Regions from separate parts of the Bacillus sp. MN7755 genome, predicted to be linked through region 1. Evidence: predicted binding sites of a transcription regulator. Region 1 holds the regulator's gene; the other holds the start of a gene.
The links. The regulator Rex, encoded in region 1, represses fermentation and respiration genes when NADH is low (regulators of the CRP and FNR family bind a similar motif). The targets are predictions, from matches to a motif close to TTGTGAAATATTTCACAA.
Positions count from the first base shown of each region.

Region 2: a site for Rex is predicted at 5,471-5,488, ahead of arcA (arginine deiminase). Genes of this name have one in related genera too.

Region 1 is NZ_BTRL01000038.1:4,183-11,729, reverse strand. It holds gene ACYVEC_RS29935 (ABC-F family ATP-binding cassette domain-containing protein) at 1-1,264, opposite strand, end outside; gene ACYVEC_RS29930 (redox-sensing transcriptional repressor Rex) at 1,452-2,081, shown strand; gene ACYVEC_RS29925 (YdiK family protein) at 2,111-2,302, opposite strand; gene ACYVEC_RS29920 (CPBP family intramembrane glutamic endopeptidase) at 2,299-3,048, opposite strand; gene groES (co-chaperone GroES) at 3,450-3,734, shown strand; gene groL (chaperonin GroEL) at 3,773-5,407, shown strand; purine riboswitch at 5,548-5,649, shown strand; gene guaA (glutamine-hydrolyzing GMP synthase) at 5,815-7,353, shown strand; purine riboswitch at 7,507-7,547, shown strand, end outside.
Region 2 is NZ_BTRL01000005.1:114,702-122,248, forward strand. It holds gene ACYVEC_RS03790 (Crp/Fnr family transcriptional regulator) at 1-401, opposite strand, end outside; gene arcC (carbamate kinase) at 602-1,564, opposite strand; gene arcD (arginine-ornithine antiporter) at 1,602-3,017, opposite strand; gene argF (ornithine carbamoyltransferase) at 3,117-4,115, opposite strand; gene arcA (arginine deiminase) at 4,146-5,378, opposite strand; gene argR (arginine repressor) at 5,647-6,096, opposite strand; partial or broken gene ACYVEC_RS03820 (methyl-accepting chemotaxis protein) at 6,250-6,822, opposite strand; partial or broken gene ACYVEC_RS03825 (HAMP domain-containing protein) at 7,192-7,542, opposite strand.

The DNA of each region.
Region 1 (7,547 bases):
GCAGAGGATATTCATCCCATAATTCATTTAATACGCGCTTCGAAGATGTTAAGTTAGCTTGTTCCTGATCATAATAGCCAACAGATACATTGGATCCGAAAGAAACATCACCATTTAATAGGGGTAACTTATTCACAAGTGATTTTAATAATGTGGATTTTCCAATTCCGTTTGGACCAACTAAAGCAACACTATCCCCGCGAGTTAAGCGCATTGTTACATGTTCAATAATCGGATCCTCATCATATCCGATGGTTGCATCCTTTACTTGTAAAACGTCATTTCCACTTTGTTTTTCAATATCGAAGTGGAAGGAAGCTGACTTAGAATCACCTAATGGTCTTGTTAATAATTCCATTCGGTCTAATTGTTTACGACGGCTTTGCGCACGTTTTGTCGTAGATGCACGAGCTATATTTTTTTGAACGAAGTCTTCCAGCTTAGCGATTTCATCTTGTTGTTTTTCATAACGTTTCATTTCCTGCTCGTATAGTGCTGATTTTAAGTCTAAATATTTACTGTAGTTACCAACAAATCGTCTACTTTCTTTATTCGAAATTTCATATACTTGTGTAACGAGTTTATCTAAGAAATAACGGTCATGGGAAACGATTAGTATTGCGCCAGGATAACCTTGTAAATATTGTTCAAGCCATGTTAATGTTTCGATGTCTAAATGGTTTGTAGGCTCGTCCAAAATAAGTAGGTCTGGTTTCGTTAATAATAATTTACCGAGAGCTAATCGTGTTTTTTGTCCACCGCTTAATGTGGAAATCGTCGTCTGGTGCGTTTCAACTGGGAAGCCAAGACCACTTAAAATCGAACGGATATCTGCTTCATATTGGTAGCCACCTTGATCTTTATAATCTAATTGCAATTGGTCATAATCAGCTAATAATCTTTCATATGTAGCCTCGTTTGAAAAGTTTTCTTCTTTTCCCATCTCTTGCTCTAGCCTTCGAAGCTTTGTCTCCATTTGTTGCAAGTGTGTAAAGACGGTTAACATTTCATCCCAAATTGTTAAAGACGTTTCTAACCCGGTATTTTGGGCTAAATATCCGATTGAGACATCTTTCGGTTTTATAATTTCGCCACCATCATGAGATAGCTCACCAGCTATTATTTTTAATAATGTAGATTTTCCGGCTCCATTTCGTCCGACTAATGCGATACGATCCTTCGTTTGAACTTCCAATTTTATGTTTGCAAGAATCGTTTCTGCACCGTATAATTTCGAAAGCGCGTTTACTTGTAATAAAATCAATGTTTTCACCTCAAATAATTTCTTAACTTTGCCATGTTTATATTTCTCAATCATACTAAAAATAGTGTATAGTTTAAAATACAGAGAGAATACTTCTTCTTTCTATTATACAAGGAATTTAATAAGTGCTAAACTTCTGTATTTGATTAAAGCATATGAATAAAGATAGGAAGAGAGGAGAGGTTATATGGAGCAGCAGAAAATTCCACAAGCCACTGCTAAGAGATTGCCTCTATACTATCGATTTATCCAAAACTTATCTCTGTCTGGTAAGCAACGTGTTTCATCAGCCGAATTAAGTGAAGCGGTAAAGGTTGATTCCGCAACAATTCGAAGAGATTTCTCATACTTTGGAGCGTTAGGGAAAAAAGGATATGGATATAACGTAAATTATTTATTATCATTTTTCCGTGAAACACTCGACCAAGATGATATAACACGTGTAGCGCTTATTGGAGTAGGTAATTTAGGGACCGCTTTCTTACATTATAATTTCACGAAAAATAATAATACAAAAATTGAAATGGCGTTTGATGTTAGTGAAGAGAAAGTTGGAACAGAAATCGGAGGCATTCCTGTATATCACTTAGATGAATTAGAAGAACGTTTATCAACTGATATACAAGTGGCAATATTAACAGTACCCGCTACAGTAGCGCAATCTGTAGCCGATAGATTGGCAGAAACAAATGTGCATGGTATTTTGAATTTCACACCAGCACGCTTAAATGTGTCAGACAATATAAGAATTCATCATATTGATTTAGCAGTGGAGTTACAAACACTTGTTTACTTTTTGAAAAATTATCCACAATAAAACGCAGAGGAAGCGACCTCTGCGTTTTATTATTGTTTTTTCTTTGTGAATTTAACTAAGATAAGGCGAAGTGCCAAATTAAAATCAATCGTTGCCATAACTGCAAATAGTATTGTCCACATATTCCAGATTGTATCTGTTACGTTCGTAATGGCGAAGCGTGTAAAGATACATCCTAGAAGGAAGTACAATGCAGCCATGAACAATGGTGAGTTTCTCATACTAAAAATCCTCCGATAAAGCCTTGCATTTTTTCAGCTTCTTTAATCATTTCTTGAATTTGTTCGTTACTTACTAAAACTTGAGCAACTGCAACTAATGTATTCATTGCAACATGAGCGGCAATTGGAACGATAATACGTTTCGTTTTTACATATAAGAAGGCGAATACGAGCCCCATAGCGGTGTATACCAATAAGTGAGTAAAATCAAAATGAATCGCCGCAAATACAAGGGAACTAATGATAGCGGCAATAAAGAAGTTAAACTTCTTATAAAGTGTACCAAATAAAATTTTTCTAAATACGATTTCTTCTAAAATAGGTCCGATTATAGAAATAACGATAAGGAACCAAGGTGTCGTTCTTGCGATATCCATAAGTCTCGCTGTATTTTCAGATCCAGGTTTAATACCTAATACATACATTTCGATCATGCCAGCAATACTTTGCGAGAAAAATGCTAAGAAGAACCCGATAAAAATCCAACCAATCGTAGCTGGAACAGTAGAACGCATCTTATCTAAATGTCTGTCGCGAATATCTGTTCTAAGTAACCAAAGTACGATACATAATGCAATAAAGAAGCTAATGATCGCCCAGTGACCAGTTATGAGTTGAAATTTCTCTTCCCTAGTAAATCCCCTGTTATCATAAAGTCCAGTTTTCAGAAGAAGTGGTAATCCAGCAATTGATGATAACTGCATTAAAATGTATGTAACGATAACCCACCAATATTGTTTTTTCAAATGGTTTAACCATCCTTTCTAACTCTAGTGTATGAGATAAGGTAGGATAACATGTAAATATGCTACCTACGATATAAACCTTACTTAAATTATGTTTTTTTTGTAAATCCTTATTTGAAATTATAATAGAAGACAGGAGAAAGTTGTGTTTGTAGCGAAAACAACTTAGGGTGTCCTTTCATATTGTAACATACGAGTAGTGGAAACAACGATTCATATAGTAAAGGTAGAAGAAGAGGAACTCTATATAGAAAAGTTTATAGCGTAATTTGCGAAAAAATTATGATTTTTTTACTTGCAAAAGAAATTGAGATTATTTATTATTATAAGTGTGTTAGCACTCGGGTGACTTGAGTGCTAATAAATAAAATTTACATAACAAAATGAGGAGGTTATTGTTCATGCTAAAGCCATTAGGTGATCGCGTTGTAATTGAGCTTGTTCAAGCGGAAGAAAAAACAGCAAGTGGTATTGTATTACCAGACACAGCAAAAGAAAAACCACAAGAGGGTAAAGTTATTGCAGTAGGTACTGGTCGAGTGCTTGAAAATGGTGAGCGTGTTGCTTTAGAGGTAGCAGCAGGTGATCTTATCATCTTCTCAAAATATGCAGGTACTGAAGTGAAATATGAAGGTACAGACTACTTGATTTTACGTGAAAGTGACATTTTAGCAGTTATCGGTTAATTATATAAATCTTAAAAAATCCAAGGGGGTCAATTATTATGGCAAAAGATATTAAATTTAGTGAAGAAGCACGTCGTTCGATGCTTCGCGGTGTCGACACTCTTGCAAACGCAGTAAAAGTAACACTTGGACCAAAAGGTCGTAACGTTGTACTTGAGAAAAAATTTGGTTCACCACTTATTACAAATGATGGTGTAACAATCGCAAAAGAAATTGAATTAGAAGATGCATTCGAAAACATGGGTGCGAAATTAGTAGCAGAAGTTGCTAGCAAAACAAATGATGTAGCTGGTGACGGAACAACAACTGCAACTGTATTAGCACAAGCTATGATTCGTGAAGGTCTTAAAAACGTAACAGCTGGTGCGAACCCAATGGGTCTTCGTAAAGGTATCGAAAAAGCTGTTACTGCTGCAATTGAAGAATTAAAAACGATTTCTAAACCAATCGAAGGTAAATCTTCTATCGCACAAGTAGCTGCTATTTCTGCGGCTGACGAAGAAGTAGGTCAATTAATTGCTGAAGCAATGGAGCGCGTTGGTAACGACGGCGTTATTACTTTAGAAGAATCTAAAGGCTTCACAACAGAATTAGACGTAGTAGAAGGTATGCAATTTGATCGTGGATATGCATCTCCTTACATGATTACTGATTCTGATAAGATGGAAGCAGTTCTTGATAACCCATACATCTTAATTACTGACAAAAAGATTTCTAACATTCAAGAAATCTTACCAGTATTAGAGCAAGTGGTACAACAAGGTAAACCACTTCTTATCATTGCTGAAGATGTAGAAGGCGAAGCGTTAGCTACATTAGTAGTGAACAAACTTCGTGGTACATTCAATGTAGTAGCTGTTAAAGCTCCTGGATTTGGTGACCGTCGTAAAGCAATGCTAGAAGATATCGCAATCTTAACTGGTGGCGAAGTAATCACTGAAGAATTAGGCCGTGACTTAAAATCTGCTACAGTTGAATCTTTAGGACGCGCTGGTAAAGTTGTTGTAACGAAAGAAAACACAACTGTAGTTGAAGGTATTGGAAATTCACAACAAATCGAAGCTCGCATTGGTCAAATCCGTGCGCAATTAGAAGAAACAACTTCTGAATTCGATCGTGAAAAATTACAAGAGCGTCTTGCAAAACTTGCAGGTGGCGTAGCAGTAATTAAAGTAGGTGCAGCAACTGAAACTGAGTTAAAAGAGCGCAAACTTCGCATTGAAGATGCACTTAACTCAACTCGTGCAGCAGTAGAAGAAGGTATCGTTGCAGGTGGTGGTACTTCACTTATGAACGTATACACGAAAGTTGCTGCTATCGTAGCTGAAGGCGACGAAGCTACAGGTATCAACATCGTACTTCGCGCACTAGAAGAGCCAGTTCGTCAAATCGCAATCAACGCTGGTCTAGAAGGATCTGTAGTTGTAGAGCGTCTAAAAGGCGAAAAAGTAGGCGTTGGTTTCAACGCAGCTACTGGCGAGTGGGTTAACATGCTTGAAACTGGTATCGTAGATCCAGCTAAAGTAACTCGCTCTGCACTTCAAAACGCAGCATCTGTTGCAGCTATGTTCTTAACAACTGAAGCTGTAGTAGCTGACAAGCCAGAACCAAATGCACCAGCAATGCCTGACATGGGCGGCATGGGCATGGGCGGTATGGGCGGAATGATGTAATTCCGTTTGTCCTAAAAAACATCCATTTCTATATAGAAATGGATGTTTTTTTATGTTTTTTAGAAAAGGAAATGAATTTCTGTAGAATTTTGTCGCTTTCTCTCTTGACCATATTGATACTTCATTGTTAGAATCTAGGAAGATAATATAAAACGATCCTTCATATATCCTCAAAGATAAGGTTTGAGAGTCTCTACCGGGTTACCGTAAACAACCTGACTATGAAGGCAGTGTGTCTTATATTTATAAAGAACGGAAGACTATCTTTCTTTATAAAGCCAGACCCCTGCCTTTTCTTTGTTATGAGACTAGAGGCGGAGGACTGGCTTTTTTTATTATATTAGTAATGCTTTTTGCCAAATTGGTGAAAATATTTATATACGAGAACTAACGTTGGGGTGATTATTTTGAAGAAGCAGCATGATACAATTATCGTTTTAGATTTTGGGAGTCAGTACAATCAGTTAATAGCACGTCGAATTCGTGAGTTCGGTGTATACAGTGAACTTCATCCACATACAATTACTGCAGAAGAAATTAAAGCAATGAATCCAAAAGGGATTATCTTCTCTGGTGGACCAAATAGTGTATACGGTGAAGGTGCATTACATTGTGATGAAAAAATCTTTGACCTAGGATTACCGATCTTCGGTATTTGTTACGGTATGCAGCTTATGACGCAACAATTCGGTGGTAAAGTAGAGCGTGCAAATCACCGTGAGTACGGAAAAGCTGTTCTTAAAGTAGAGAACGAATCAAAATTATATGCGAACCTTCCAGAAGAGCAAGTTGTATGGATGAGCCATGGCGACTTAGTAACTGGTTTACCTGAAGGATTCGTAGTAGATGCAACAAGTGAGTCTTGTCCAATTGCTGGTATGAGCAATGAAGCGAAAAACTTATACGGTGTACAATTCCACCCAGAAGTACGTCACTCTGAGCACGGTAACGATTTAATTAAAAACTTCGTATTCGGCGTATGTGGTTGTTCTGAAGGATGGAACATGGAGAACTTTATCGAAGTAGAATTAGAGAAAATCCGTGAAACTGTTGGAGACAAAAAAGTACTATGCGCACTTAGTGGCGGTGTAGACTCTTCTGTTGTAGCAGTATTAATTCATAAAGCGATCGGCGACCAATTAACATGTATTTTCGTTGATCATGGCTTACTTCGTAAAGGTGAAGCAGAAGGCGTTATGAAAACATTCAGCGAAGGCTTCCACATGAACGTTATTAAAGTGGATGCACAAGAACGCTTCATGAACAAGTTAAAAGGTGTAGAAGATCCAGAACAAAAACGTAAAATCATCGGTAATGAATTCATTTACGTATTTGATGATGAAGCGTCTAAATTACAAGGAATGGACTTCCTAGCGCAAGGTACACTTTACACAGATATCGTTGAGAGTGGTACAGCAACTGCACAAACAATTAAATCTCACCATAACGTTGGTGGACTTCCAGAAGACATGCAGTTCAAATTAATTGAGCCTTTAAACACATTATTTAAAGATGAAGTACGTGTATTAGGATCAGAACTAGGAATTCCTGATGAAATCGTATGGCGTCAACCATTCCCAGGCCCTGGTCTTGGTATTCGTGTATTAGGTGAAATCACAGAAGAGAAATTAGAAATCGTTCGTGAATCTGATGCGATTTTACGTGAAGAAATTATTAAAGCAGGATTAGACCGCGAAATCTGGCAATACTTCACTGCGCTTCCTGGTATGCGTAGCGTAGGTGTTATGGGTGACGAGCGTACTTACGATTACACAGTAGGTATCCGTGCAGTAACATCTATCGACGGTATGACAGCTGACTGGGCACGTATCCCTTGGGATGTATTAGAGAAAATCTCTGTACGTATCGTAAACGAAGTAAAACACGTTAACCGTATCGTGTATGATGTAACGAGTAAGCCACCAGCAACAATTGAGTGGGAATAGTATTATAATAAAAGATCCATCTATTGCTCATGCATAGATGGATCTTTTATATTTTAAGTTAAATACGAACGAAAATATAAAAGTTCATAAAAATGTTCGTTTTTAAATTGACAAAAATACTTTCAAGAGTTAATATGAGTATGTAATTCAAACGAAAAGTGAATATTATGCCGTCGTATAATATCGGGGATATG
Region 2 (7,547 bases), on a different contig from region 1:
GATGATAATTGCTGAACAACATACATTAATTGTGTCCTACTAGATTTCACCATATCTTCGAAAATTACTGTCGGAATATAATAGACCTCTACATCTGTCATCGCTTCTGCCGTATAGTTATATCCTCTGTCTGTAAACATACCACCATAAGGAAAAATAGAATACCTCTTTACATAGTCATCATATAATAAATTCCCACTTTGATTTACCCGCTCTAACTTTACAAATCCATCTAACATGAAGTAAATTCTTTCTCTTGAATCCCCTTCTAAAAATAAAAATTGACCCTTTTTATAAGTTCGCCAATAGACAAACTCCGTCAAACCTTTCAATTTCTTTTCTGTTAAATGAGCAAATAATTCAAACTGCTTTAAATCTTTAACTACGTTCCGTCTATTCATAAAATTCCCTCTCTCTTGCTGTATGTTGGATCGAAAAATCAAGAAAGCGTATTCAAGTTGAATTTTATCATAATTAACTTATATATTTGGATTTTATCATGAAAACTTTATGAACAATGCGTACAAAAAATATTAATAAATAAAAAGAATGAAGTTACTAACTTCATTCTTTTTTACTAATAAGTAGCGTACATAATTATTTAAACATACATGCATACATTCTGTTTTGAAATAATAGTACCAGCTTTTTCTTCTAATGCTTCATATACTTTTTCTAAAGATGTAATAATTGTTTTTCGTTTTGGATTTGTATTAACAAAATTAATAGCAGCTTCAATTTTTGGCAGCATACTTCCCGCAGCAAATTGCTGTTCCTCAATATATTCTTCTAATTTATTCACTGTTATATGTTCTAATTTTTTTTGATTCGGTTGATTATAATTTACATATACATTATCAACTGCAGTTAAAATTACGAGCGTATCTGCATCTACTAATTCGGCTAATTTTTGCGCAGCGAAATCTTTATCGATAACCGCTTCAGTTCCTTTTAACCCTTCTTCAGAATCAATTACTGGAATTCCACCACCGCCAACAGCTATCACTATATTTCCATCTTCAACCAAAGAATTAATCACTTTATGTTCATGAATACTTACAGGCTTCGGTGATGGAACAACACGTCTCCACCCTCTACCAGCATCTTCTTTAAACAATGCTTTTGTTTCTTCCATTAACCTTCTGGCTTCTTCTTCTGTGTAAAAAGGGCCAATCGGTTTAGTTGGATTTTTAAATGCCTCATCTTTTTTATCCACAACAACGCGTGTTATAACCGTTGCCACGTCTTTTTTTATATTCCGTTTTTTCAATGCCTTTTCAATCGCATTTTCCATCCAATATCCAATCATCCCTTGGCTCATTGCTCCACAAGTATCTAATGGCATTGCAGGTGTCTTTTCCGTTTCTGCAGCTTTTTGCTGTAATAAAATATTCCCCACTTGTGGGCCATTCCCATGCGCAATTACTATATCTACATCATTTTCCATTATTTTCACAAGTTGTTCTGCTGTTTTTTCCAATGCTTCTTGCTGCGCTCCCGCAGTAGCTTTTCCAGACTGTATCGCATTTCCCCCTAGTGCAACTACAATTTTTCTTCGTGCCATATTTCAGCCCTCCAGTTGATTTCGCTTTCACAGCGCTTTATAAAGTAATACCGCCTGTAATTAATCCATAAATCGCAAAGAATGCTAAAGCACCAATTGCTATCGATGATGCTAATTCCACTCGAGTAAATATTTGCTTCGAACTCTTTTGCTTTTGAACATTGTAAAAAATAAAAATACCTGGTGCATATAAAGTCATTGTTAATAATAAATACTCTAAACCAGCTGCATAAACTAACCACACGCCATAAATACTTGCTATCAAGCCAATTATTATATTTTTATTTCGATCTGCTTCTTCAGACTTTAAGCTATGCTTCAGTTGATAAAATGCTGAAAAAGCATATGGGATTAAAATAGCTGAAGATGCTAAAGAGAATGCAAAGTTATACGCCTGATCAGAAACGACGAAAGTTAACAAGAACATTTGAATTAAACTATTTGTTATCCATAATGAATTTACTGGAGCCTTATTTTTATTTTCTTTTGCGAACCATTTTGGAAATACTCCATCTTTAGCCGCTAAATATGGAATTTCAGAAGCGAGCAAAGTCCACCCTAACCAAGCACCTAATACAGAGATGACTAAACCTAAATTAATAAAGATAGCACCCCATTTTCCAACAACACTTTCAAATAAATAAGCCATAGCCGGATTTTTCAAACCAGCAATATCTGCTTGCTGCATAAGTCCAAGAGACAATAATGTGATTAAAATGTAAATAATGAGTGTACCTATTAAGCCAATAACCGTTGCTTTCCCTACATCACTTCTATTTTTTGCTCGACTAGATAAAACAACAGCCCCTTCTACTCCAATGAATACCCATAAAGTTACAAGCATCGTACTTTTAACTTGGCTGCCCACTGCTCCCCATGAAAAAGAACCAGTTTGCCCCCAAAATCCATCTAGGAACGTATCAATATGAAACGCTAAGATTCCTATGACAATAAATACAAATACAGGTACTAATTTCGCGATTGTAGTTACTAAATTCACAAGTGCTGCTGATTGAACTCCACGTAAAATTAACATGTGAACACACCATAATAATACGCTTGCACCAATAATGGATGCTACATTTTGACCACCTTCAAAGATTGGAAAGAAATATCCTAATGAAGAAAACAATAATGTGCCGTAAGCTACATTACCAAGCCAAGCAGATAGCCAGTATCCCCATGCACTATTAAATCCCATAAATTTACCAAAACCTGCTTTTGCATAGCTAAAAATACCACCATCTAAATCTGGCCGTTTTACAGTTAGATTTTGAAAAGATAATCCAAGTGCAATCATCCCAATTCCTGTTATAACCCAACCAATAATAATGGCACCAGCACCAGCACCTTTTGCCATATCACTTGCTAAATTAAATGCTCCACCGCCAATCATAGACCCAACTACAAGAGCCGTTAATGTAAACAACCCTAATTTCTTATCTTCACCCATTCCACTCACCTCTCTTTAATTGCAATAACAATACAAAAGCAATAGTGAATGATAGTGTCTAAAGGAGGAGAAAGAAGAAAGGAAGACTCCCTTTCTTCTTTACTCCATGTTTCCTAAAGTAGCTGCCATAACCGCTTTAATTGTATGCATTCTATTTTCAGCTTGATCAAATACTTTTGAATGTTTACTGCGGAATACTTCGTCAGTTACCTCCATTTCTTTCAACCCATATTTCTCATAAACTTCTTCGCCATACATCGTTTCAACATCATGAAATGCAGGTAAACAATGTAAGAAAATCACGTTTTCATTCCCTGTTTTTTTAATCATTTTCATATTTACTTGATAAGGTTTCAATAACTCGACACGCTCAGCAAATTTTTCTTCTTCCCCCATAGAAACCCATACATCTGTATAAATTACATCTGCATTCGCAACAGCTTCTTCCACATCACTTGTTATCATTACCTGTTCATTATATTTTTTTGCTAAATCAATTACTTCTTGTGCAGGCCATAAAGATTCCGGTGTACAAATACGTACATCCATTCCAACGATTGCTCCACCAACTAGTAAACTATTAGCAACATTATTTCGTCCATCCCCAACGTAGACGAGCTTCACATTTTTTAATTTCCCTACATGTTCTCTAATTGTTAATAAATCTGCTAGTGTTTGTGTTGGATGCCACATATCTGTTAATCCATTCCAAACCGGCACACCAGAATTTTGTGCTAAAGATTCTACAGTTTCATGATTAAATCCACGAAATTCAATTCCGTCAAACATACGCCCTAACACTTTTGCTGTATCCTCTACGGATTCTTTTTTCCCAAGCTGGATATCACCTTTCCCTAAATATTCAGGGTTCGCACCTAAATCTGTACATGCTACTGTAAATGCACAACGCGTACGAGTAGAGGTTTTTTCAAATAAGAGTGCTACATTTTTACCTTCTAAATAATGATGTGGGACACCATTTTTCTTTTTTTCTTTTAATTCTGCTGCTAAATCTAGAAAATATAACAATTCTTCTTGTGTAAAATCTTTTTCTGCTAGAAAGCTTCTTCCTTTTAAATTTGGTCTAGTCATTAACATACTTCATCCCTACTTTCTCCGTTATTTATACTAAATATCTTTACGAACAATTGGCATACTCATGCAACGTGGACCCCCACGACCACGAGATAATTCCGAACTTAGTACCTCAATCACTTCTATTCCGTGTTCCCGTAATAACGTATTGGATACATAGTTGCGATCATATGTAACAACTACACCTGGCGCGATTGCTAATGTGTTCGAGCCATCATTCCATTGTTCACGAGCAGAAGCAATTACATCTCCCCCTCCACATGGAATAAGAACTAATTCACTTAAGCCTAATACTTCTTTTAATGCTTCCATTAAAGAAGTACGATGTGTAATTTTAAGAGTTTCCTCATCTGGACCTTTTTCTAAAATATAAATATTCATATTTCCTTTTGGCCCTTGAATGGCTGGGTGAATTGTAAACTTGTCATAATCAACCATTGTAAATACTGTATCTAAATGCATAAATGCTCGGCATTTTGGAATTTCTATTGCTAACACTTTCTTAATTTTATTTTGTCGGCTAAAGAGATTTTTAGCTAAACGTTCAATTGCTTTAGCTGAAGTACGGACAGATACTCCAATTGCAATTGTTTCTTCATTTAAAATTAGCTCATCGCCACCTTCAATTGGAAACTTATAATCACGATCTAGCCAAATTGGCACATTGTGACTTGAAAATCTTGGATGATATTTAATAATGTACTCCATGAATAATGATTCACGTCTACGCGCCGGCTCTCTCATCTTATTTATCGTTAAGCCATCGCCCATGCTAGCTGCTGGATCACGAGTAAAATATAAATTAGGCATAGGATCTAAGTAAAACGGATAATGATCTTCCATTAATTCGTATAAATGTGTCTTCTTACTTGTTTCAATTTCGCTTTTACGTACACCACCCATAATTTTTTGAATTAATTCTTCATTTGAAAAGGAAAGTAAATATTCTTTTAAAGTTTGATGTGCAACATTTACGTCAGCTTGTCCTTCTTTTAAAATACGATCAACAAATTCTTCTCGAAGTTTTTTATCTACTAACGCCTCAGCAGTTAATTTTTCTAAATAAAGAACTTCAACACCCCGATTGCGTAAAGTTTGTGCAAAATAATCATGCTCTTTTTGAATAATTGGTAAGTATGGAATATCGTCAAATAATAATTGCTGCAAATAATCTGGTGTTAAGTTTTCCACTTCTTTACCAGGTCGTTTTAATAAAACCGTTTGTAATTCCCCAATTTCTGAAGTAACATGTATCGGATGCTTCATTTGTTGTACCTCCTTTTAAATATGTTTGATGTCTTACAAGTACATAATAAATGCTACGCACTTTCACCCTTGTGAAATCATCCACATTATCATTGTGAAATATTAAACAAGTTATTTTTTTAAAATCATATTAATTTGTATTTTTATAACACTCCATCCCGATTTTTTAATAAAAAATACATATATTACGCATATATGTTGCATATTTAACTTCCGTATTTACAAAAAAATCCTGTTTTTAATAAAAATTAAAAACAGGATTTTGCATCTAAATAATTAAATTTAACCTTTCTTCTAAAATCTCCCTATCTGATTTCGACTGAGAAATTATAAGGCATGTATCATTTCCACATATACATCCTATTTTTTCTTTCCAATCTAACTCATCAAATAAAACACCAATAACATGTGCATTTCCAGGTAATGTTTTAATAACCATTAATTGTTCTACACAATCAATTTTCACAACAACCTCTCGTAATTTTTTCTTTAACTTTATATCAGTTTGTAAATGTTCTTCTGAGAAAATTTTATATATCATCAATCCTTCTTGAGAAGGTACCTTCGTTAAGTTTAACTCACGAATATCTCGAGAAACCGTAGCTTGTGTTACTAATACATCTTTTTTTGCTAACAATTCTACTAATCTTTCTTGCTTCTCTATTTCATACTCTTTTACAAATTGTTTAATTAATCGTTGTCTTTTTTCTTTTTTCATAAAAGACACCCCTTTTAATATTATAGCTCGCTATAATTTTCATCCGAAAGGGACAGAAAAGAATGTTGCGGAAACGTTCATAGTTTATATCTTTTAACTATAGATATTAAATCTAGTTAAAAAAAGAGAAGAACAGCATTCTGTTCTTCTCTTTTACATTGAAAATCGTTCAATTGTTTGTTTTAAGTCCGTTGCTTGCTTTTCTAAATCCTTTAACAATTGATCGATTACTACCATATTTTTAGATTGTTGCAACGTCACACGTGCTACTTCTTGTGAACCAGCTGACGTTTCTTCAGCAATTGCTGCTACGGCCTTTGTTTGTGCTCCTGTTTGATGAATGTGGCTCACTTGTTCATTCATATAACTACTAATTTGCTTCGTTGCATCGGCTACTTCCATAACACTTGATGACATTTCTTTTAAAATTAATTCCGTAGCTTCCCCACGTTTCGCCTCTTCTTTAGCTATTTTCACTTGTTCTGTCATTTTCATTGCAACTTGTTGTACTTCCTCTTGCATGTTTCGTAATAACTGCGATATGTTTCTTGCAGAATGATCACTTTCATCAGCAAGTTTCCGTACTTCTTCCGCAACAACCGCAAAGCCTCTTCCATGCTCTCCAGCACGAGCTGCCTCAATAGAAGCATTCAGTGCTAATAAATTCGTTTGACTAGCAATCTCACTCACAACAGATACAATGTGTTCTACTTGTTTCATTCTTTCCTCTAACTTCTGTACATTTTGCATTGAATCTTCATTTTCTTTCGCCAATGTTTGAATACCTTGAATTAAAGACGTAAAGACACGAGTACTATGCCCTAAAGCTTGAACCATTTCTGAAGACAACTCATCAGACTGTTTCGCTTTCTCTTCTACTTCACTTGCAATAGAAGTTGTTGTATCAACAGCAGAAACAATCGCTTGAATTGATGCCGCTGATTGCTCAGCGCCAGAAGAAATCTCTGCAAGTGTTTCAGAAACACCTTGTGCTTGTTTCGTTGCTTCACCTGTTTGTTTTCTAATTTGCTGTACTTGATTGTTTGTATACGAAAATGTTGTATCAATATTTTTTACCATGCCCCTTAAGTTCCCTAGCATCATATTAAATGCAACACTTAAAGATTTAATTTCATCATCAGTCTTCGGTAACGGAACATCTTCTCGAATGTCTCCTTCAGCCGCTTTTCTCGCCGCCTCCTCTAACTTTCGAAGCGGTTTAATTAAAAATACGGCTGCTCCATATGCTAAAATTCCAGACCATACTACCCCTAATAACATAACGATAATATTATATACAGTTTGACTTACATAACTTTGAAAATAATCATATACCACATAAATAAAAAATATGCTTGTTGAATATGTAATTAAAGCTAAAACTGTAGTGAATAGCATAAGTTGTGTACGTAAGCCAAAGGAAAATGTCTTCCTTTCTTTTCCCATCTCTT